Regions from separate parts of the Kosakonia oryzae genome, predicted to be linked through region 1. Evidence: predicted binding sites of a transcription regulator. Region 1 holds the regulator's gene; each other region holds the start of a gene.
The links. Region 1 encodes PurR, which represses purine synthesis genes. Its sites were predicted from a motif close to CANGCAAACGTTTGCNTG; they were not measured.
Positions count from the first base shown of each region.

Region 2: a site for PurR is predicted at 2,572-2,589, ahead of carA (glutamine-hydrolyzing carbamoyl-phosphate synthase small subunit). Genes of this name have one in related genera too.
Region 3: a site for PurR is predicted at 5,506-5,523, ahead of pyrD (quinone-dependent dihydroorotate dehydrogenase). Genes of this name have one in related genera too.

Region 1 covers NZ_CP014007.2:3,017,885-3,025,632, reverse strand. The annotation lists gene mdtK (MdtK family multidrug efflux MATE transporter) at 1-251, opposite strand, end outside; gene AWR26_RS14370 (riboflavin synthase) at 564-1,199, shown strand; gene cfa (cyclopropane fatty acyl phospholipid synthase) at 1,229-2,377, opposite strand; gene punC (purine nucleoside transporter PunC) at 2,675-3,874, opposite strand; gene punR (DNA-binding transcriptional activator PunR) at 3,985-4,896, shown strand; gene purR (HTH-type transcriptional repressor PurR) at 4,915-5,940, opposite strand; gene cydH (cytochrome bd-I oxidase subunit CydH) at 6,240-6,329, shown strand; gene AWR26_RS14340 (MFS transporter) at 6,494-7,663, shown strand; gene sodB (superoxide dismutase [Fe]) at 7,694-7,748, opposite strand, start outside.
Region 2 covers NZ_CP014007.2:4,552,454-4,560,201, reverse strand. The annotation lists gene ispH (4-hydroxy-3-methylbut-2-enyl diphosphate reductase) at 1-402, shown strand, start outside; gene rihC (ribonucleoside hydrolase RihC) at 479-1,393, shown strand; gene dapB (4-hydroxy-tetrahydrodipicolinate reductase) at 1,532-2,353, shown strand; gene carA (glutamine-hydrolyzing carbamoyl-phosphate synthase small subunit) at 2,808-3,956, shown strand; gene carB (carbamoyl-phosphate synthase large subunit) at 3,974-7,198, shown strand; gene AWR26_RS21560 (YgdI/YgdR family lipoprotein) at 7,468-7,698, shown strand.
Region 3 covers NZ_CP014007.2:3,450,140-3,457,887, forward strand. The annotation lists gene AWR26_RS16515 (ABC transporter ATP-binding protein) at 1-365, opposite strand, end outside; gene rlmKL (bifunctional 23S rRNA (guanine(2069)-N(7))-methyltransferase RlmK/23S rRNA (guanine(2445)-N(2))-methyltransferase RlmL) at 378-2,486, opposite strand; gene AWR26_RS16525 (YcbX family protein) at 2,587-3,696, shown strand; gene zapC (cell division protein ZapC) at 3,693-4,235, opposite strand; gene pyrD (quinone-dependent dihydroorotate dehydrogenase) at 4,402-5,412, opposite strand; gene ssuE (NADPH-dependent FMN reductase) at 5,660-6,235, shown strand; gene AWR26_RS16545 (sulfonate ABC transporter substrate-binding protein) at 6,228-7,187, shown strand; gene ssuD (FMNH2-dependent alkanesulfonate monooxygenase) at 7,184-7,748, shown strand, end outside.

The sequences.
Region 1 (7,748 bases):
ATGCGATCGCGGCGCCCTGAGCCGTTAAGTTGCGCAATCACCGGCGTCAGCGCCAGCAGCAAGCCGTGTCCAAACAGGATCGCCGGCAGCCAGATTGAGGTACCAATGGCGACGGCAGCCATGTCCGTGGCGCTATAGCCACCCGCCATCACCGTATCAACGAAGCCCATAGAGGTCTGGGCCACCTGCGCGAAAATAACCGGCACCGCAAGGGCCAGTAACTGACGCGCTTCTGCTACATACTTCTGCACGTGAACACCTTTATATTGTTGTTATAAGAAAGAATGGAACGGCTTATCAGGAAGGAGTTTTCCTTGTGCTAACAAGAATGCCGCAGTGTGAAAGATGCGGCATGTGTATAAATATTACCTGCTACGGCCCCTTTTTTCCATGTTGACCATAAAGCAAAATTATTACCGCGCCGGGAGCGGGGCGCTTATCTTATCACCGGCCTGGCGGGAAAAGCAGCGGCGGGGTGAATGAGACTGGCATGGGCTATTTTCACCTGTTATTGTGCGTAAAGAACACGGCTGAGCCGTAGGAATGGAACAGGAGTGGTAAGTATGTTTACGGGTATTGTACAGGGTACGGCAAAACTGGTTTCGATTGAGGATAAACCAAATTTCCGCACCCACGTTGTTGAGCTTCCTGAAACGATGCTGGAGGGAATTGAGACCGGCGCTTCCATTGCCAACAATGGTTGCTGTCTGACCGTGACGGCCATTAATGGTAGCCATATTAGTTTCGATCTGATGAAAGAGACGCTGCGTATTACCAACCTCGGTGAGCTGAATATTGGCGATAGGGTAAACGTTGAGCGCGCAGCAAAATTCAGCGATGAGATTGGCGGCCATTTAATGTCCGGCCATATTATGACGACCGCTGAAATCGTTAAAATTCTCACCTCCGAGAATAACCGCCAGATCTGGTTTAAAGTGCAGGATCCGGCCTTAATGAAATATATCCTCTATAAAGGATTTATCGGTATTGACGGTATCAGCCTGACGGTCGGTGAAGTGACAAGCAGCCGGTTCTGCGTGCATCTGATCCCGGAAACGCTGCAACGCACCACCCTTGGCGCGAAAAAGCTGGGTCACCGCGTCAATATTGAGATCGATCCGCAAACGCAGGCCGTGGTCGATACCGTTGAGCGCGTGCTGGCGGCAAAAGAAGCCGCTGTCATCAGCAGCGAAGAGTAAAAAAACCCCGGCTTGCCGGGGTTTTTGTTTTAGCGCGGAACGCGCAGGCCGTGTTCGATACCGCGGCTGAAGACCACCTGCCACAGTTGAATATCACGTGCGCGGAAAGCGCCTGCACAAGCGTTCAGATAATAGCTGAACATCCGTTTGAAGCGTTCAGAGTAGTTGTCGGCAATTTCCGGCCAGGCGGCAAGAAAACGTTCATACCAGGCCATCAGCGTGCGATCGTAATCAGCGCCGAAGTTGTGCCAGTCTTCCATCACGAAATGTGATTCGCTGGCATTAGCAATCTGGCGTACGGAAGGCAGGCAACCGTTCGGGAAGATATAGCGGTTGATCCAGGGATCAACATTGAGATCGGTGCGTTTTGAACCGATAGTGTGCAGCAGGAAAATGCCGTCCGGTTTAAGGTTGCGATCCACCACGCTGAAATAGGTCGCGTAATTTTTCGGCCCCACATGTTCAAACATCCCGACGGAGACAATGCGGTCAAACTGCTCATTCAGATCGCGATAATCCTGCAGGCGAATATCGACATCCAGCCCTTCACAACGCTGTTGCGCCATTTTTTGCTGTTCCGCCGAGATCGTTACGCCGACCACGCTGACGCCGTAATTCTGCGCCATAAATTGTGCCAGCCCGCCCCAGCCGCAGCCGATATCCAGCACGCGCATACCGGGTTTCAGCTTCAGTTTTTCACCGATAAGCTTCAATTTCGCCCGTTGTGCGTCGTCGAGATTTTCTGCGTCTTTCCAGTAGGCGCAAGAGTATTGCATCTGCGGATCCAGCATGCGGGTAAATAGATCATTACCAAGGTCGTAATGCTCTTTACCGACAATCCAGGCCCGTTTTTTACTTTGCAGATTAAATAATCTTGCTCCGGCAATGCGGAGTGTGTCTTTGAAATTGTGCGGAAGCTGTTTTTCCAGTCCGGCGCGCAGTACTTTGGTGAAGAAGATATCCAGACGATCGCATTCCCACCAACCGTCCATATAACTTTCGCCTAGCCCGAGCGAACCTTCCTGTAAAACACGTTTAAAAAAATCCGGGTTTTTCACCTGGATATCTGAAGCGGCGGGACCGTTGACGCGGATACCTGCGCGGCTCAGTAACTCGTTTGCTATACGGAACCAATTATCATCCCGTACGCCAACTTCTTCTATACACGATGAACTCATAACTTCTCCATCACTCGCAGTGATCTGAACCTTCAAACAGCGTAGTCGCTTTTTCGGGCTTGTGAGAAATCTCACGGTTTTCACCGTGAGGCTGATATCCGACGTAGAACAGAGGAAGGGAGATGACCCTTGCCGAAAGGCCGTCCCTGGAATGACGGGCACAATCCGGTGCCCGTTACTACATAATATTTATCGTATTTATTAAAAACCGAAAATCAGTATAGGCCTCAATATCTGGTGATTCAACTTAAAGCTGTTAGCAAGCTAATCACTTCCTTGTTGATAGTCGTTAACAAATCACCCGTGCGAAGAGGAGGAGACAGCCTCATCTTTTACCGTTTCGGTATTACGCTGATGTTGCTGGCGATAGCCAAACGCCGCCAGCAGCACCATCACCACCATCACGCTGGTGGTGGTAAACAGTGGCGTGGCAATTAGCCCTGAAACCACCAGGCTTGCCAGGAAACACAACCCAAGTTGCAACGTATTTTGCAGCGCGGCTGCGCGGCCAGTTGCCTGGGGAAACGGGCGTAACGCCTGTGCCACCACAACAGGATAGATGGCGCCGTTGGCCATTGCCATAAAACAGAACGGGATCAGCAGTGCGGTCAGTGATGCCTGCGGCAGCAAACCCACGATCCAGGTGGCAATCACGCTTAGCCCAAAGGCGCTCAGCAGCCACGGAAGCAGGCGCGAACCCTGCCATTTTTGCAATGCGGCGCGGCAACCATAGCCGCCAATCAGGAAGGCAACGGTCTGCGGTACGTAGCTCAGACCAATGACTGACGGACCATAACCCATCTCGTGCAAAATAAACGGCGAACCGGTCAGCCAGGCAAAAAAACTGGCCGAGCAGGCGGCGTAGATAATGACATTGCCGCAATACGCTTTATTGCGCAGCAGATCGAAAAAGGTCAGCGGTTGTTCATGCAGCGCAGCAGTCTGCGCGGGCGTTTTCAACCGCCAGGCGGGCACCATCAGCACAAGGGTTATTGCCAGCAGCGTGGCAAAAATCGCCTGCCAGGAGAAGTGCTCCAGCATCCAGGCTCCCAGCAGAGGGGCAAGTGCAGGCGTCAGGCCCACCAGCGGCATAATGGTTGCGAAGATACGATTAACGCGGTGTGCCGGATAGTGGTCAGTGACCAGCGCCTGCCAACTGACGGTAGCGGCACAAACGCCGATCGCCTGTACGAAACGCAGCGCCAGTAACAGGCTGGCGTCCCGTACCCACAATGTTCCCAGGCAGCCAAGCGCGAAAATGGCCAGCCCGCTCAACAGAATGGGTCTGCGACCATAGCGATCCGACAATGGCCCCCACACCAGTTGTGCGACAGCAAAGCCAGCCAGAAACAAACTGAGCGTGGCGCTGACGATGGCCGGAGAGGTTTGCAAATCTTGTTGTATCGCGCTGAACGCGGGCAGGTACATGTCGGTGGCTAAAAAGCCGAGCACGCTTAATCCCGCGAGCCAGACTAAAAATCCTTTGCCAGGTTGCATTTGAGTTCTCACCTTGTTGCTTCTTCAGGGCTGTCGAGTGTAAGGAGTGCTTTTCCGCTTGTGAAACGCTAATATTTGCGCAGTGATTTCAAAATTTTTGCAGGCAGATTATGTGGTCAGAATATTCACTGGAAGTGGTTGATGCTGTTGCACGCAACGGAAGTTTCAGCGGTGCCGCTCAGGAGTTGCACCGTGTGCCTTCAGCAGTGAGCTATACCGTGCGCCAACTGGAAGAGTGGCTGGCGGTTCCGTTATTTGAACGCCGTCATCGCGATGTGGAGTTAACACCTGCCGGAAGCTGGTTTTTAAAAGAGGGGCGATCTGTTATCAAAAAAATGCAGATCACCCGCCAGCAGTGCCAACAGATCGCTAACGGCTGGCGCGGTCAACTGGCGATTGCCGTGGATAACATTGTGAAACCGGCGCGAACACGGCAATTGATCGTCGATTTCTACCGACATTTTAACGACGTCGAATTACAGGTTTACCAGGAGGTGTTTAACGGTGTCTGGGATGCGCTGGCAGATGGCCGCGTTGAGGTGGCGATTGGCGCGACTCAGGCGATCCCGGTCGGTGGACGGTATGCGTTTCGTGATATGGGCATGCTGAGCTGGAAATGCGTGGTCTCCAGCCGCCATCCGCTAGCATCAATGCCCGGCCCGCTAAGCGATGAAACGTTGCGCAACTGGCCCTCGTTGATCCAGGAAGATACGTCGCGCTCGTTGCCTAAACGTATTACCTGGCTGCTGGATAACCAGAAGCGGGTCATCGTGCCGGACTGGTCCTCTTCAGAAGCCTGTCTTTCTGCCGGGCTGTGTGTGGGGATGGTGCCCGCGCATTTCGCCCGTCCCCGGCTGGACAGCGGCGACTGGGTGGCGCTGGAACTGGAGAATCCGTTTCCGGATGCGGCCTGCTGCCTGACATGGCAACAAAATGACGCATCACCGGCGTTGAGCTGGCTGCTGGAGTATCTGGGGGACAGTGAGACGCTGAACAGCGAATGGTTGCGGGAGCCACAGTAGCGGCCCCCGCAGGGGTGATTAACGGCGGTAGTCGCGGAATGGGCCATCTGCCACTGAACGACGTTCGATCAGACGCGGATGAACTTCGATGGACTGCGACTCTTCGCGTTTGTTGACAATACGATCGAGCAACATGGTAAAGGCCGTTTCACCCAGCGAATCTTTCGGCTGATGGATGGTGGTCAGCGCGGGCGTAAAGTAGCGGGAATTGCGCACATTGTCATAGCCGATCAGCGAAATATCCTGGGGAACGCGCAGCCCCATCTCATCCGCCGCGCAGAGCGCGCCCATCGCCATAATATCGCCGCCGCAGAACACGGCAGTGGGGCGGTGTGACTGGTTGAGGATCTGCTGCATCGCCCGGTAACCTGATTCCGGTTCAAAGTCGCCCTGTACGATCCAGTTTTCCGGTACGGTGATGATCGCTTCTTCCATCGCCTTCATAAAACCGGCGAGGCGGCCTGCGCCGGTGTTGCGCTCCAGCGGGCCAGGGATGACGCCGATATCGCGATGCCCGCGCTCAATCAGATAGCGGCCGGCCATATAGCCGCCTTCAAAAGCGTTATCAATGACCGAGTCGGTAAAATCGGCTTTCGCCTCGCCCCAGTCCATCACGACCATCGGAATATTACGGTACTCTTCCAGCATGCTCAGCAGCGGCTCCGGGTATTCGGAGCACATCACCAGCAGGCCATCGACGCGTTTTTGCGCCATCATCGACAGGTAGGCGCGCTGTTTCTCAAGGCTGTTCCAGGCGTTGCCGAGGATCAAGGTGTAGCCTTTCTGGAAGCATTTTTTCTCTACGGCTTCGATGATCTCGGCAAAATAGGCGGCTTCGCTGCTGGTGGCCAGCAAACCGATCGATTTAGTGTGATTGACCTTCAGGCTACGCGCCACGGCGCTGGGGGAGTAATGTAACTCTTTGATCGCTGCCCATACGGCGTTGCGAGTCTCTTCAGCGACGAAGCGCGTTTTGTTAATTACATGAGATACGGTTGTAGTGGAAACGTTTGCTCGTTTCGCGACGTCTTTAATCGTTGCCATCAGAAATCACTCCAGACCATATCATAAGCTCCTGATAATACTTAAGGTAAACGTTTGCCTTCCATCACCCTGAACCCCAGCAAAGTGAGTGCGGTACGCCGGGAAAAAGACACTAAACGTCAGGAGGGGAGTCAATGGCCGGTACGCTAATAAATTTAGCGTCGAATTTTGTCTTATCTTGAGCAAAAGGGGAAGCGCTAAAACATATCTCCCCCGAATTCCTGCAAGATTTTTATGATTATTTGTGCAAAAATGCGCAAACCCACTATTTGTGGGGAAATGAAAATGGAGAAAAATTGATGAGCACCGATCTGAAGTATTCTTTGGTCACTACCGTCATTGTTCTGAGCCTGATTGTTTTCGGTGGGCTGACCGCCGCGCTGCATTGATCTGGCACGAGGGAGAGCCTTCTCCCTCGGCTTTCCCCGCCATTGTTATCACTTCTGCAATAATCTTTTGTCATTCTGCTAACTTCTGTTTTTTGTGATTGCTGTCATACTTTTGACTTCTGCGACAGTGTCCCCAACCGACACGGCTTTTTCGGAGTCAAACGATGAAAATTAATTTCCCTCTGCTTGCCCTGGCGATTGGCGCCTTTGGGATAGGTACAACGGAGTTCTCCCCGATGGGGTTGCTGCCCGTTATTGCCCGTGGCGTCGATGTTTCCATTCCGGCGGCGGGAATGCTGATTAGCGCTTATGCGATTGGCGTGATGGTGGGAGCGCCACTGATGACGCTGCTGCTGTCGCACCGAGGCAGACGTAATGCGCTGATTTTTCTGATGGCGATCTTTACGCTGGGTAATGTGCTGTCGGCAATCGCGCCGGACTACACCACTTTAATGTTGGCGCGCATCGTCACCAGCCTCAACCACGGTGCTTTCTTTGGTCTGGGTTCGGTTGTTGCCGCAAGCGTGGTAGCAAAAGAGAAACAAGCCAGCGCCGTCGCGACCATGTTTATGGGGCTGACTATCGCCAATATTGGCGGTGTGCCTGCTGCAACCTGGCTGGGTGAAACCATCGGCTGGCGCATGTCGTTTATGGCGACCGCCGTGCTGGGCCTGGTTGCTATGCTGAGCCTCTACTTCTCGCTGCCTGGCGGCGGAACGGGCGAACGTCCGGATGTACGCAAAGAGTTGTCCGTGCTGGTTCGTCCACAGGTGCTGTCGGCACTGCTGACGACGGTGCTCGGTGCAGGCGCGATGTTTACGCTCTATACCTATATTTCGCCGGTGCTGCGCACCATTACTGATGCTACGCCGGTATTTGTTACCGGGATGTTGGTTCTGATTGGCGTCGGTTTCTCGATTGGTAACTACCTTGGCGGCAAACTGGCGGATCGTTCGGTAACCGGTACGCTGAAAGGCTTTCTTATCCTGCTGATTGCCATCATGCTGGCCATTCCGTTCCTGGCCCGCAGCGAAGTGGGCGCGGCTATCAGTATGGTGGTCTGGGGCGCTGCGACCTTTGCCGTGGTTCCGCCGCTGCAAATGCGTGTAATGCGCGTCGCACATGAAGCGCCGGGGCTCTCTTCTTCAGTGAACATCGGTGCCTTTAACCTCGGTAACGCACTCGGTGCGGCTGCGGGCGGCGCGGTGATCTCCGGCGGTCTGGGTTATGATTTTGTCCCGGTGATGGGGGCGATTATTGCCGGGCTTGGGCTGATGGTGGTGCTGTTTTCCGGGCGCTCCCGGCCGGAACGAGCCTGTGCGGCAGTCGAGTAAAAAGAGGAGGGGCTATGCCCCTCCTTTGTTTTATGCGGCGAAATTCTTCGCCACGAAGGTCCAGTTGACCAGCGCCCAGAAGTGT
Region 2 (7,748 bases), 1.5 Mb from region 1:
CGTTTCCCGCAGATTGTTGGCCCACGTAAAGATGACATCTGTTACGCCACGACCAACCGCCAGGAAGCGGTGCGAGCGCTGGCCGAACAGGCGGAAGTGGTGCTGGTGGTCGGCTCGAAAAATTCCTCCAACTCCAACCGCCTGGCCGAACTGGCGCAGCGGATGGGCAAACGCGCTTATTTGATCGATGACGCTTCTGATATCCAGGAAGCCTGGGTTAAAGACATCAAATGTGTAGGCGTAACCGCCGGAGCCTCCGCGCCGGATATTCTGGTGCAGAACGTGATTGCCCGCCTGCAGGAGCTGGGCGGCGGTGAAGCCATTCCGCTTGAAGGCCGCGAAGAAAACATTGTCTTTGAAGTGCCAAAAGAGCTAAGGGTTGATGTTCGCGAGGTCGAATAACATTTTGCTCTAAACGTTATGCGAAGATGCCAGACTCAGTCTGGCATTTTTTATGGATTTCACTTCAGGAGGCACTATGCGTTTGCCAATGATTCTCGACACCGATCCGGGTATTGACGATGCCGTTGCCATTGCTGCCGCGTTGTATGCGCCGCAGTGCGAACTCAAACTGATCACCACTGTTGCCGGTAATGTCTCGCTGGAAAAAACCACTCGCAACGCCTTGCAACTGCTCAACTTCTGGCAGGCCGATATCCCGCTGGCACAAGGTGCGGCGATACCCTTATTGCGCCCGCTGCATAGCGCCGCCGAAGTGCATGGGGAGTCCGGCATGGATGGCTACGACTTTATCGAGCATCAGCGCCAGCCGCTGGCTAAACCAGCATTTCAGGCAATACGCGATACGCTGATGGCATCTGCTGAACCCGTTACGCTGGTGACCATCGGCCCGTTGACCAATATCGCGCTGCTGCTGTCGCACTACCCGGAGTGCCAGTTCAATATCCGTCGACTGGTGATGATGGGCGGCTCAGCCGGGCGGGGTAACTTCACGCCAAATGCTGAATTCAATATTGCTATCGATCCCGAAGCTGCTGCCCGTGTGTTTCAGAGCGGCCTTGAGATCGTGATGTGCGGGCTGGATGTCACGAATCGGGCGACGCTGACGCCTGAGTTCCTCGCGACGTTACCCGCGCTCAACAAAACCGGGCATATGCTGCACGCGCTGTTTAGTCACTATCGTAGCGGTAGCATGGCAACCGGGCTGCGCATGCACGATCTCTGCGCGATTGCCTGGCTGGCCCGCCCTGAACTGTTTACGCTGAAATCCTGTTTTGTGGCGGTGGAGACGCAGGGGCAATACACCTCTGGCACGACGGTGGTAGATATCGACGGCAAACTGAAGCAGAAACCAAATGCACAGGTTGCGCTGGATATTGATGTGGAGGGTTTTCGTCACTGGGTGGCAGAAGTGCTGGCGCTCGCGCCCTAATGAATCATGCCTTTTACTGATATTTTCGGCTGTATATCATTAATTTCTAATTATCGGTGTTTTCGGCTGGTGGCCCCGACGTGGGCTGGTTAATCTGGAAACGATTCTTACGCATTTTTTTAACAAAAGAGTACAACTATGCATGATGCACCAATCCGCGTAGCCATCGCGGGTGCTGGCGGGCGTATGGGCCGCCAATTGATCCAGGCCACACTGGCTATGGAAGGCGTGGCGCTTGGCGCGGCACTGGAACGTGAAGGATCTTCCCTGATAGGTGTCGATGCGGGTGAACTGGCCGGTACGGCGAAAACCGGTGTTACGGTACAGAGCAGTCTTGATGCAGTGAAAGACGATTTCGACGTATTTATTGATTTTACTCGCCCGGAAGGGACGCTGGCGCATCTGGCCTTTTGCCGCCAGCAGCGCAAAGGCATGGTGATTGGCACGACCGGATTTGACGACGCGGGCAAACAGGCAATTAGCGATGCCTCGCAAGATATCGCGATTGTCTTCGCGGCGAACTTTAGCGTTGGCGTAAACGTGATGCTGAAGCTGCTGGAGAAAGCAGCGAAAGTGATGGGCGATTACACCGATATCGAGATCATTGAAGCGCATCACCGCTACAAAGTTGATGCGCCGTCGGGCACGGCGCTGGCGATGGGCGAAGCCATCGCGAAGTCGCTGAATAAAGATTTAAAAGAGTGTGCGGTTTATTCACGTGAAGGACATACCGGTGAGCGCGTCGCTGGCACGATTGGCTTTGCCACAGTACGTGCAGGTGACATCGTCGGCGAACATACCGCTATGTTCGCCGATATTGGCGAACGTGTAGAAATTACGCATAAAGCATCCAGCCGCATGACTTTCGCCAATGGTGCCGTGCGTTCCGCTTTGTGGCTGAAAGGAAAGCATAATGGGCTTTTTGATATGCGAGATGTGCTTGATCTCAACAATTTGTAAGAGTTATTACCCATCGTGATGTGGTTGTTGCAGTCGTAATTACTTGATTGCAAAGGGCAGTATTTTATTGCCCTTTTATTTTCTCTTTTTTCCCCGGTTTCTCAGGCCAGAATGGTCTAATCTTCACTTATCGTCTGTTTTTTTCGCGCTGAAATGTAAATTTTGACCATTTGGTCTACTTTCTTGTGCCTGGAACGCCTCTCTTGAAGTTTTCTGGCTACGAAAGCGTTTTCGTGGCTGCTTTTTTTGATCTTTTTATCTGTTAAATCCAGTAATGAAGGGCAGTGGCGTAAAAGACTAAGAAAAATATGTGAGAAAAGTTGACTTTTAACCGACATCTCTCCAGAATGCCGCCGTTTGCCAAAAATCCACGGCCAGCAAATTTGCATTGATTGATCATCTCAATATGAATTAATATGCAAATAAAGTGAGTGAATATTCTCTGGAGGACGTTTTGATTAAGTCAGCGCTATTGGTTCTGGAAGACGGAACCCAGTTTCACGGTCGGGCCATTGGGGCAACGGGCACGGCAGTTGGGGAAGTCGTTTTCAATACTTCAATGACCGGTTATCAAGAAATCCTCACTGATCCTTCCTATTCCCGCCAAATCGTCACTCTTACTTATCCTCATATCGGCAATGTCGGCACCAACTCCGCTGACGAAGAATCCTCTCAGGTACATGCGCAAGGCCTGGTCATTCGCGACCTGCCACTGATTGCCAGTAATTACCGCAATACCGAAGACCTCTCTTCTTATCTGAAGCGCCATAACATTGTGGCGATTGCCGATATCGATACCCGTAAGCTGACGCGTTTGCTGCGCGAAAAAGGCGCGCAAAACGGCTGCATCATTGCCGGCGATAATGTCGATGCCGCAGTGGCACTGGAGAAAGCGAAAGCATTCCCGGGCCTGAACGGAATGGATCTGGCAAAAGAAGTGACGACAGCGGAAACCTACAGCTGGACGCAAGGCAGCTGGACGCTGGCAGGCGAGCTGCCGCAGGCGAAAGCGGCGAGCGAATTACCGTTCCACGTTGTCGCTTACGACTACGGCGCGAAACGTAATATCCTGCGTATGCTGGTCGATCGCGGTTGCCGTTTAACGGTCGTACCGGCGAAAACCCCGGCGGCAGACGTACTGAAGCTCAATCCGGACGGTATCTTCCTTTCCAACGGTCCTGGCGACCCGGCGCCGTGCGATTACGCGATTGAGGCGATTAAAACCTTCCTTGAAACGGATATTCCGGTGTTTGGCATCTGTCTTGGCCATCAACTGCTGGCGCTGGCGAGCGGCGCGAAAACCATGAAGATGAAATTCGGCCACCACGGCGGCAACCATCCGGTAAAAGATATTGATAACAATACCGTGATGATCACCGCGCAGAACCACGGTTTTGCCGTAGATGAAGCCTCAATGCCTGCCAATTTGCGGGTGACGCACAAATCGCTGTTCGACGGCACGCTGCAAGGCATCCATCGCACCGACAAACCGGCGTTCAGTTTCCAGGGCCACCCGGAAGCCAGCCCGGGGCCGCACGATGCCGCACCGCTGTTTGACCATTTTATTGAGCTCATTGAGCAGTATCGCAACACCGCCAAATAATCAGGAGAAGAAGAGCCATGCCAAAACGTACAGACATAAAAAGTATCCTGATCCTTGGCGCTGGTCCGATTGTTATCGGCCAGGCGTGTGAGTTCGACTACTCCGGCGCGCAGGCGTGTAAAGCGCTGCGCGAAGAGGGTTACCGCGTTATCCTGGTGAACTCCAACCCGGCGACAATAATGACCGACCCTGAGATGGCGGATGCCACTTATATCGAGCCAATCCACTGGGAAGTGGTACGCAAAATCATCGAAAAAGAGCGTCCGGATGCCGTACTGCCAACGATGGGCGGCCAAACCGCGCTGAACTGTGCGCTGGAACTGGAACGTCAGGGCGTGCTGGAAGAGTTCGGCGTCACCATGATTGGCGCGACCGCCGATGCGATTGATAAAGCAGAAGATCGCCGTCGTTTCGACATTGCGATGAAGAAAATCGGTCTCGACACCGCGCGTTCCGGTATCGCACATACCATGGACGAAGCGCTGGCCGTCGCGGCTGACGTGGGTTTCCCGTGCATCATCCGTCCTTCCTTTACCATGGGCGGCACCGGTGGCGGCATCGCCTATAACCGTGAAGAATTTGAAGAGATTTGCGCCCGCGGGCTGGATCTCTCGCCAACCAATGAGCTGCTGATTGATGAATCGCTGATTGGCTGGAAAGAGTACGAGATGGAAGTGGTGCGTGATAAAAACGACAACTGCATCATCGTCTGCTCGATTGAAAACTTCGACGCCATGGGGATCCACACCGGTGACTCCATCACCGTGGCGCCAGCACAGACCCTGACCGATAAAGAGTACCAAATCATGCGTAACGCCTCGATGGCGGTACTGCGTGAAATCGGGGTGGAAACCGGCGGCTCCAACGTACAGTTCGCGGTGAACCCGAAAAACGGTCGTCTGATTGTGATTGAAATGAACCCGCGCGTATCCCGCTCTTCTGCGCTGGCCTCAAAAGCGACCGGCTTCCCGATTGCGAAAGTGGCAGCCAAGCTGGCGGTGGGTTATACGCTGGATGAATTGATGAACGACATCACCGGCGGTCGTACTCCGGCGTCGTTCGAACCGTCCATCGACTACGTTGTGACCAAGATTCCGCGCTTCAACTTCGAGAAATTTGTCGGCGCCAATGACCGTCTGACCACACAGATGAAATCCGTTGGTGAAGTGATGGCCATTGGTCGCACGCAGCAGGAATCGATGCAGAAAGCGTTGCGCGGTCTGGAAGTGGGCGCGACCGGCTTTGACCCGAAAGTGAGCCTTGACGATCCGGAAGCGCTGACCAAAATCCGCCGCGAACTGAAAGACGCAGGCGCAGAGCGTATCTGGTATATCGCCGATGCATTCCGTGCGGGTCTCTCCATCGACGGCGTGTTCAACCTGACCAATATTGACCGCTGGTTCCTGGTGCAGATTGAAGAGCTGGTGCGTCTGGAAGAGCAGGTTGCTGCGGTGGGCATTAACGGTCTGGACGCAGACTTCCTGCGCACCCTGAAACGTAAAGGCTTTGCTGATGCGCGTCTGGCGAAACTGGTTGGCGTACGCGAAGCGGAAATCCGTAAACTGCGCGATCAGTACGATCTGCACCCGGTCTACAAACGTGTGGATACCTGTGCGGCAGAGTTCGCCACGGATACAGCTTATATGTACTCCACTTATGAAGATGAGTGTGAAGCTAACCCGAGCCAGGATCGCGAAAAAATCATGGTGCTGGGCGGCGGTCCAAACCGTATCGGCCAGGGCATTGAATTCGACTACTGCTGTGTACATGCGTCGCTGGCGCTGCGTGAAGACGGTTACGAAACCATCATGGTTAACTGTAACCCGGAAACCGTTTCGACCGATTACGACACCTCTGACCGCCTCTACTTTGAGCCGGTGACCTTCGAAGACGTGCTGGAAATCGTTCGTGTCGAGAAGCCGAAAGGCGTCATCGTGCAGTATGGCGGCCAGACACCGCTGAAACTGGCGCGTGCGCTGGAAGCTGCGGGCGTGCCGGTTATCGGTACCAGCCCGGATGCGATTGACCGTGCGGAAGACCGTGAACGCTTCCAGCAGGCGGTTGACCGTCTGAAGCTGAAACAGCCAGCGAACGCCACCGTCACGGCGATTGAGCAGGCTATAGAAAAGGCGAAAGAGATTGGTTACCCGCTGGTGGTGCGCCCATCCTACGTGCTGGGCGGCCGTGCGATGGAAATCGTCTATGACGAAGCCGACCTGCGTCGCTACTTTATGACGGCGGTCAGCGTTTCCAACGATGCGCCGGTTCTGCTTGACCGTTTCCTCGATGATGCGGTGGAAGTGGATGTTGACGCCATCTGCGATGGTGAAATGGTGCTGATTGGCGGCATCATGGAGCACATCGAACAAGCGGGCGTTCACTCCGGCGACTCCGCCTGCTCCCTGCCGGCTTACACGCTGAGCCAGGAAATTCAGGACGTGATGCGCCAGCAGGTGCAGAAACTGGCGTTCGAGTTGCAGGTTCGCGGTCTGATGAACGTGCAGTTCGCGGTGAAAGACAACGAAGTTTACCTGATTGAGGTGAACCCACGTGCGGCGCGTACTGTACCGTTCGTCTCCAAAGCGACCGGCGTGCCGTTAGCGAAAGTGGCGGCGCGCGTGATGACCGGCAAAACGCTGGCGCAGCAGGGTCACACCAAAGAGATCATCCCGCCGTACTACTCAGTGAAAGAAGTGGTGCTGCCGTTTAACAAGTTCCCTGGCGTTGACCCGCTGTTAGGCCCAGAAATGCGCTCTACCGGTGAAGTGATGGGCGTCGGGCGCACCTTCGCTGAAGCCTTTGCCAAAGCGCAGCTCGGCAGCAACTCGACGATGAAGAAATACGGTCGCGCACTGCTCTCTGTTCGCGAAGGCGATAAAGAGCGCGTAGTGGATCTGGCGGCTAAGCTGCTGAAACAGGGCTTTGAACTGGATGCAACCCACGGTACAGCGATTGTGCTGGGCGAAGCCGGTATCAACCCGCGCCTGGTGAACAAAGTGCATGAAGGTCGTCCGCACATTCAGGATCGTATCAAGAATGGCGAGTACACCTACATTATCAACACCACGGCAGGCCGTCAGGCGATTGAGGATTCCAAACTGATTCGCCGCAGCGCGCTGCAATACAAAGTGCATTACGACACCACGCTGAACGGCGGCTTTGCCACCGCGATGGCGCTGAATGCGGATGCCACCGAGAAAGTGATTTCCGTGCAGGAAATGCACGCGCAAATCCGCAAGTAAGCCTGACACCGGCCCGTTTCGCGGGCCGGTTTTCCTTTCCCGACTTCTACGTTTTGTAGGCCTGATAAGCGAAGCGCCATCAGGCATGATCCTGCTCCTGCGTTGCGGTTAGTCGCCGGATGGCGGCGTTGCCTTATCCGACTTACAACAGCTTTCTGTTATTGCCAACCTTCAGAAGGTTCTGCATTTCCCCACGCTTACAGAGCGTTAACCTAAAATGGGTTAACAGACAAATGAAATTCACTGAAAGCAGGGAGATAACCATGCAAATGAACAAACTTCTGATGACGTCGATTTTTACTGCCGCAGCGCTGTTCACCGTTGCCGGTTGTTCTTCAAATCAGGCAGTTCGCACCACGGATGGCCGCACCATTGTGACCGATGGTAAACCGAAGGTGGATGATGACACCGGGATGGTTTCCTATAAAAATGCTGAAACCGGTAAAACCGAGCAGATTAACCGTGACCAGGTGAAAAACATGAGTGAGCTGGATAACTGATCCGGCTTGCTGTGAGAAGGAGTCCCGCTGCGGCGGGACTTTTTTATGCG
Region 3 (7,748 bases), 430 kb from region 1:
TTCGCCAGTTCATTGAGATTTTTATCACTCGGGTCGGTCATCACCAGATGGGAGATTTCGTGATAACGCTTCAGATACTCAGCCTGTTCAGAAATACCTTCCGCAACGAAGTCATAGACGCTACCGGTGACATTACGCGGCGGGTCCTGCTGCAGACGCGAAACAATCAGATCCTGTTCGTAAACAATGCGGCCATCATCTAGCCCCTGTTCGCGGTTGAGAATCTTCATCAGCGTCGATTTACCTGCGCCATTACGGCCAACCAGACAGACGCGTTCGTTTTCTTCGATATGCAGTTCAGCATTATCGAGAAGCGGCGCATCGCTGAACGACAGCCACGCGCCATGCATACTGATTAATGACATTTATTTATCCTTTCAGGCTGCGGTAATCAGCCAGCAGTTGTGGATTTGACGGTTGCGGGCAAAATCCTGCGACTGCGTTTTTTGGGTAATTTCTTGTGCCTGCAGACCCAGTTTCGCCAGCCCGTCGAGATCCATACGGAAACCGCGTTTGTTATTGGAAAACATAATGGTGCCGCCTTTGCGCAGCAGGCGTTTCAGATCCTGCATCAGACGCATATGATCGCGCTGCACATCAAAAGAGTCTTCCATGCGTTTGGAGTTGGAGAAGGTCGGCGGATCGATAAAGATCAGATCAAACTGTTCATCAGTCTCACGCAGCCAGCTCAGACAATCGGCCTGGATCAGGCGATGAGCGCGGCCGCTCAGGCCGTTAAGGCGCAGGTTGCGCTCGGCCCACTCCAGATAAGTGCGCGACATATCCACCGTGGTGGTGGAACGCGCGCCGCCCAGCCCGGCATGCACGCTGGCGCTACCGGTATAGGAGAAGAGATTGAGGAAGTCTTTACCCTTGCTCATCTGCCCCAGCATACGGCGGGCAATACGGTGGTCAAGGAACAGGCCGGTATCCAGATAGTCCGTCAGGTTGACCCACAGGCGGGCGTTGTATTCGCTCACCTCCATAAAGTCGCCCTTCTCGTTCATTTTCTGATATTGATTGGTGCCCTTTTGCCGCTCGCGGGTTTTCAGCACCAGCTTGTTCGGGGCGATACCCAGTACCTGGATGGTGGCGGCGATAATATCAAACAGGCGCTGGCGCGCTTTTTGCGCATCGATGGTTTTCGGCGCGGCATACTCCTGCACCACTACCCAATCGGCATAGCGATCGACCGCCACGTTGTAATCCGGCAGATCGGCATCGTACAGGCGATAGCATTCAATCCCCTCCTGGCGCGCCCATTTCTCCAGTTTCTTAACGTTTTTGCGCAGACGGTTAGCATAATCTTCCGCCATTGCTGGCGCTTTCGCTTCGCCAGTATTTTCCGCCAGATGATAGTTTTTCTGTACGCAATCCAGCGGGCCGTTCTTGGCTTTGAACTGGCGCTCAGCGCGCAGTTGCAGGCAGTTAAGCAGATCGACAGAGGCGCTGAACAGCGACAGATGCCAGCCGCCAAACTGCGCTTTCAGCAGGCGACCCAGCAGGCTATGCAGCGCGATCAGTGCCGGCTCGCTCTCCAGACGTTCACCATACGGCGGGTTACTGATCACTGTACCGTACGGGCCTTTCGGCAGCGGGTTGCTGAGCTGGGCGACATCTTTTACTTCAAAGGTCACCAGCTCGCCAATTCCGGCGCGGCGGGCGTTACTGCGGGCACGCTCAATAACACGCGCATCGTTGTCGGAACCGTAAAAGTGAGATTCATAACCCGCCAGCCCCTGGCGTGCGCGCGTTTGCGCTTCCGCTTTCACCTCTTTCCACAGCGCTTCATCATGCTGCGCCCAGCCGCCAAAACCCCAGTGGCCGCGATGCAAACCCGGCGCGCGATCGGTCGCGGCCATGGCTGCTTCGATCAGCAGCGTGCCGGAGCCGCACATAGGATCGAGCAGCGGTGTGCCCGGCTGCCAGCCGGAACGCATCACAATGGCTGCCGCCAGGTTCTCTTTGATCGGCGCAATACCGGTACGATCGCGGTAACCGCGCAGGTGCAAACCTTCGCCGCTCAGATCGAGGGAAATATTCGCCGTCTCCTGATTCAGCCAGACGTTGATGCGCAGATCCGGCTGTTCACGCTCAACGTTCGGGCGTGGCAGGTTTTTGCGGGTAAAGCTGTCGACGATAGCGTCTTTCACTTTCAGCGCGCCATACTGGCTGTTGCGAATCTCATCATTCAGGCCGCTAAAGTGCACGGCAAACGTCGCACCAGGATTGAAAATCTCTGTCCAGTTGATCGCCTGCACACCGAGATAAAGGTCAAGATCGCTGTAAACCTTGCACTCTCCGAGCGGCAGCATAATGCGCGAAGCCAGGCGACTCCACATCAGGCTCTGGTACAGAAGCCGCGTGTCACCTTCAAAATGGACACCACCCTGAACCACGCGGCACTCCTGCGCGCCGAGTTTTTCCAGTTCAGTTTTTAACAGCTCTTCCAGCCCGCGGGCCGTACTGGCAAACAGAGAAATCATAATGTCACTTATACTCAACGAAAATTGTTGCGCATTATAGCTAATCTGGCGGTCATGTCATAAAGTTGAGGGCTTATTTTCGACTTACAGGGGGCAAGACGTGCCAACGATTTCGCGTCTCTTTATCCATCCGGTGAAATCCATGCGCGGTATTGGGCTGACGCATGCGCTTGCCGATGCCAGCGGCTTTGCTTTTGACCGTATTTTTATGGTCACTCAACCCGATGGCACTTTTATTACCGCGCGTCAGTATCCGCAGATGGTGCGCTTTACGCCATCGCCATTAACCGATGGCCTGCATCTGACCGCACCGGACGGCAGTAGCGCGATAATTCGTTTTACCGATTTTGCGCCTGACGGCGCCCCGACGGAAGTGTGGGGCAACCATTTTACCGCGCTGATAGCACCGGATGAGATTAATCGCTGGCTCAGCGGCTTTTTCGCCCGTGAAGTGCAATTGCGCTGGGTCGGCCCGGAATTAACCCGTCGCGTGAAACGGCATGAAGAGGTACCGCTCTCGTTTGCCGATGGTTTCCCGTATTTGTTGACCAACGAAGCCTCGCTGCGCGATTTGCAAAACCGCTGCCCGGCCAGCGTGCAGATGGAGCAGTTTCGCCCCAATCTGGTGGTAACCGGCGCGCAAGCATGGGAAGAGGATAGCTGGAAAGTCGTGCGTATCGGCGATGTGGTGTTTGATGTTGTTAAACCGTGTAGCCGCTGCGTGTTTACCACCGTCAGCCCGGAGCGTGGGCAAAAACACCCGACCGGCGAACCATTAGCCACGCTGCAAGGTTTTCGTACCGCGCAAGATAACGGCGCAGTCGATTTCGGGCAGAACCTGATCGCACGCAACAGCGGCGTCATCCGCGTGGGCGACGACGTGGCCGTGCTGGCGACAGCGCCAGCAAAAATTTACGGCGCGGGTGCCATTGCAGAAGCGCTGCAACCGGAAGTTCAGGCGGAAGGAACAGTAGAGATTAGCTGGCAGGGGCAAACATTTATTGGTAACAATCAGCAAGTGCTGCTGGAGCAACTGGAAAACCAGGGGATCCGCGTACCCTATTCCTGCCGCGCAGGCGTATGTGGCTGTTGCCAGATCAAGCTGATTGAAGGTGAAGTGAGCGCGATGAAAAAATCGGCTATCAGGCAGGACGGTGGCATCCTCTGCTGCAGTTGTATTCCGAAAACGGCACTGCGACTGGAGGCTTAAACCGCCTGTTCGAAACGGAGGCTTTCGGAGTGAAGCTGGGGTTTCAGGCGATCGTTCATCACCTTAATCGCATCACCCAGTTGCATCGTGCGCCCGGCAATCACCACGCCAGGTTGCGCCAGCAGGCACAGCGCGGCATTTTCTCCAGGCTCAACCACCAGCAGGTTTACGCACTCCTGGGTGTCGCTCAGCCAGACACAGGCACCTTCACCGATCGCGGGCGACCAGAGCGTATCGTGAGTCATAAAGTGCCAGCTTTTCGGCATTTGCGGTTTCAGGAAGCGAATCGCCACGAGCGCGTTAAGCACCAGTTCCGCACGCTGCTCATTAGAGAGATCGAGGTTGCGGCATTTTTCCTCAAACGAGAAATATAAAGCAGCGTCATCAACACAAAAACCGGAAGGTGAAAACGCATCCGGCGTCAGCATTTTTCGGGCAAAACGGGAGCGAAATAACATGCCATTGGCTAAATCGAGCATCATACGATCGTGCTCGTCATCAAAATACCAGCGCCAATTATCATCAGGTTTAATTCGCATTGTTCTCTCCCCTCCCCTTAAACTTCCTGTCGCTTTTTTATCCTGTCGCCGTCTCGCTTATTGCTCTAATAATAAAAGACCACAATGTACAAATTAGCAACAGTGAGGGAATATAAAACAACCAGGGCCGGAAATAAAGCCCTGGATACATACTGACAAAAAAAGATTAGATATGGGTGACGATTTCTTTAATCAGCGGCGGGCCTTTAAAAATAAAGCCGGAATAAATTTGCACGATAGACGCACCCGCAGCGATCTTCTCACGGGCAGCAATCACTGAGTCAATGCCACCGACGCCGATAATTGGCAAACGACCATTTAATTCCTGCGACAGGCGACGAATTATTTCCGTGCTTTTTAATTGCAGCGGTCGTCCACTTAAACCACCGGTTTCATCACAGTGTTTCATTCCCTGTACCAGCGATCTTTCCAGCGTGGTATTGGTAGCAATAACACCATCAATATTGTGGCGAACTAAACTGTCGGCCACCTGGATCAATTCTTCTTCAGAAAGATCGGGCGCGATCTTTACCGCCACCGGAACATATTTATGGTGGATGTTTTGCAGATCGTTCTGCTTATTTTTAATCGCCGTTAAAAGATCGTCCAGCGCTTCGCCATATTGCAGCGTGCGTAAACCTGGGGTATTCGGTGAGGAAATATTAATGGCGATATAACCGGCATAGGCATAGACTTTTTCCATGCAAATCAGATAGTCATCTTTCCCCTGCTCTACTGGCGTATCTTTATTTTTACCGATATTGATGCCCAGTACGCCGTCAAAATGCGATTTTTTGACGTTCTCAACCAGGTTATCTACGCCGAGATTATTAAACCCCATGCGGTTGATCAGACCTTCAGCATCTACCAGGCGGAAGATCCTCGGCTTGTCATTTCCCGGCTGCGGGCGAGGCGTAACGGTACCGATCTCAATGGAGCCAAAGCCCATTGCTCCCAGCGCATCGATGCATTCACCGTTTTTATCCAGCCCGGCCGCCAGCCCCAGCGGATTCTTAAACGTCAGTCCCATACATTGCACAGGTTTTTCCGGCACGCGCTGACGAACCAGTGCCTCAAAAGGCGTTCCGGTAATACGGCGCAGCTGCTGGAAGGTCAATTCATGGGCGCGCTCTGGATCGAGCTGAAAAAGGGCTTTACGAACGAAAGGGTAGTACATGAACTCTCCTGAATTCCCGGGTGCAAACCGGGGGCGTATTATCGGTGAAAGCGCCGCGAAAGGGAATTGACCTGCGGCAAAAAAAGCGCATCCGACGCAATCGTTTTCTCTCCTCGTTTTGCTTTATGCATTTTTTAGCAATTTTTCTTCGAATAAATCATTTAGTGGAATAAATCGCCTCTGCCACACTGAAGGAAATTGTTATGAATGTTATCTAAAAGCAAACAATTAGTTATAAGGAGCGATTATGCGAGTTGTCACCCTGGCGGGAAGCCCACGCTTCCCCTCCCGCTCCAGCGCGCTGCTGGAATATGCCCGCGAGCGCCTCAACGCGCAAGACGTCGACGTGTGCCACTGGCACCTGCAAAACTTCGCGCCGGAAGATCTCATTTACGCGCGTTTCGATAGCCCTGCCCTGCAAGCCTTTATTGAACAACTAAAAGAAGCAGACGGGCTGATTGTCGCCACGCCTGTTTACAAAGCGGCTTATGCCGGAGCGCTAAAAGCCCTGCTTGATCTGCTTCCAGAGCGGGCGCTGGAAGGCAAAGTCGTATTACCGTTAGCGACCGGCGGCACCGTGGCGCACATGCTGGCGGTAGATTACGCCCTGAAACCGGTGCTCAGCGCGCTGAAGGCACAAGAGATCCTGCACGGCGTGTTTGCCGACGATACCCAGGTGCTGGATTACCAGCATAAACCCAGCCTGACACCGAACCTGCAAATGCGCCTTGATAACGCGCTGGAAACCTTCTGGCAGGCGCTGCACCGTCGGGAAATTCAGGCACCGGATTTTCACCGTCCACAAGGAATTGCTCATGTTTAATCGTTTCCCCTGGCTGGCGCTGGCCGGGCTGCTGTCATTTTCCGCTTTATCGCAGGCCGCAACGCCCGCACCGGACGCGCTACGTATTGGTTACCAAAAAGGCAGCGTCAGTATGGTGCTGGCGAAAAGCCATGAGCTACTGGAAAAACGCTACCCGAACACCAAAATTTCCTGGGTTGAATTTCCGGCAGGTCCACAGATGCTGGAAGCGCTTAATGTCGGCAGTATTGATCTTGGCAGCACCGGCGATATTCCCCCCATCTTTGCGCAGGCAGCGGGCGCAGATCTGGTGTATGTCGGGGTAGAGCCGCCGAAACCAAAAGCCGAAGTGATTCTGGTGGCGGAAAACAGCCCAATCAAAACGGTGGCCAATCTGAAAGGGCATAAAGTGGCGTTCCAGAAGGGCTCCAGCTCCCATAACTTGCTGCTGCGCGCCCTGCAACAGGCCGGGCTGAAATTCAGCGATATTCAACCGGTGTTTCTGACGCCTGCCGATGCGCGCGCTGCCTTCCAGCAAGGAAATGTGGATGCATGGGCAATCTGGGATCCTTACTACTCTGCGGCCTTGTTGCAGGGCGGCGTGCGAGTACTGAAAGACGGCACCACACTCAAACAGACCGGTTCCTTCTATTTAGCCGCTCGCCCATATGCAGAAAAGAACGGCGAATTCCTGCAGGGCGTGCTGGATACCTTTAGCGAAGCCGATGCCTTAACTATTAGTCACCGCGACGAAAGCGTGGCGCTGCTGGCAAAAACCATGGGGCTGCCGCCTGCGGTGATTTCCACTTATTTTGAACATCGCCCGCCAACCAAAATCGCACCGGTTAATGAAGCCACTGCGGCATTGCAGCAACAAACCGCCGATCTCTTTTATGACAACCACCTGGTGCCGAAGAAGGTCGATATCCGTACCCGTATCTGGCAACCGACCAAAGAAGGAGCAAAATCATGAGCCTGAATCTGTTCTGGTTTTTACCGACGCACGGCGACGGCCACTATCTTGGCACCGACGAGGGCTCACGCCCGGTGGATCATAACTATTTGCAGCAAATCGCGCAGGCTGCTGACCGGCTGGGTTTTAGCGGTGTGTTAATTCCTACTGGCCGTTCGTGCGAAGATGCGTGGCTGGTGGCCGCCTCGCTGATTCCGGTCACTCAGCGCTTAAAATTTCTGGTCGCGCTGCGCCCAAGCGTGGTCTCGCCGACCGTCGCGGCGCGTCAGGCGGCAACGCTGGACAGGCTCTCCAACGGCCGCGCGCTGTTTAACCTGGTCACCGGCAGCGATCCGCAGGAACTGGCCGGTGATGGCGTCTTTCTCGATCACAACGAACGCTATGAAGTGTCGTCCGAATTCACCCATGTCTGGCGCCGCCTGTTGGAGGGCGACACGGTGGATTACGAAGGTAAGCATATTCATGTTCGCGGGGCGAAGCTCTTTTTCCCGCCGGTGCAGCAGCCGCGTCCACCGCTCTACTTTGGCGGCTCCTCGGATGTGGCGCAGGATCTGGCAGCGG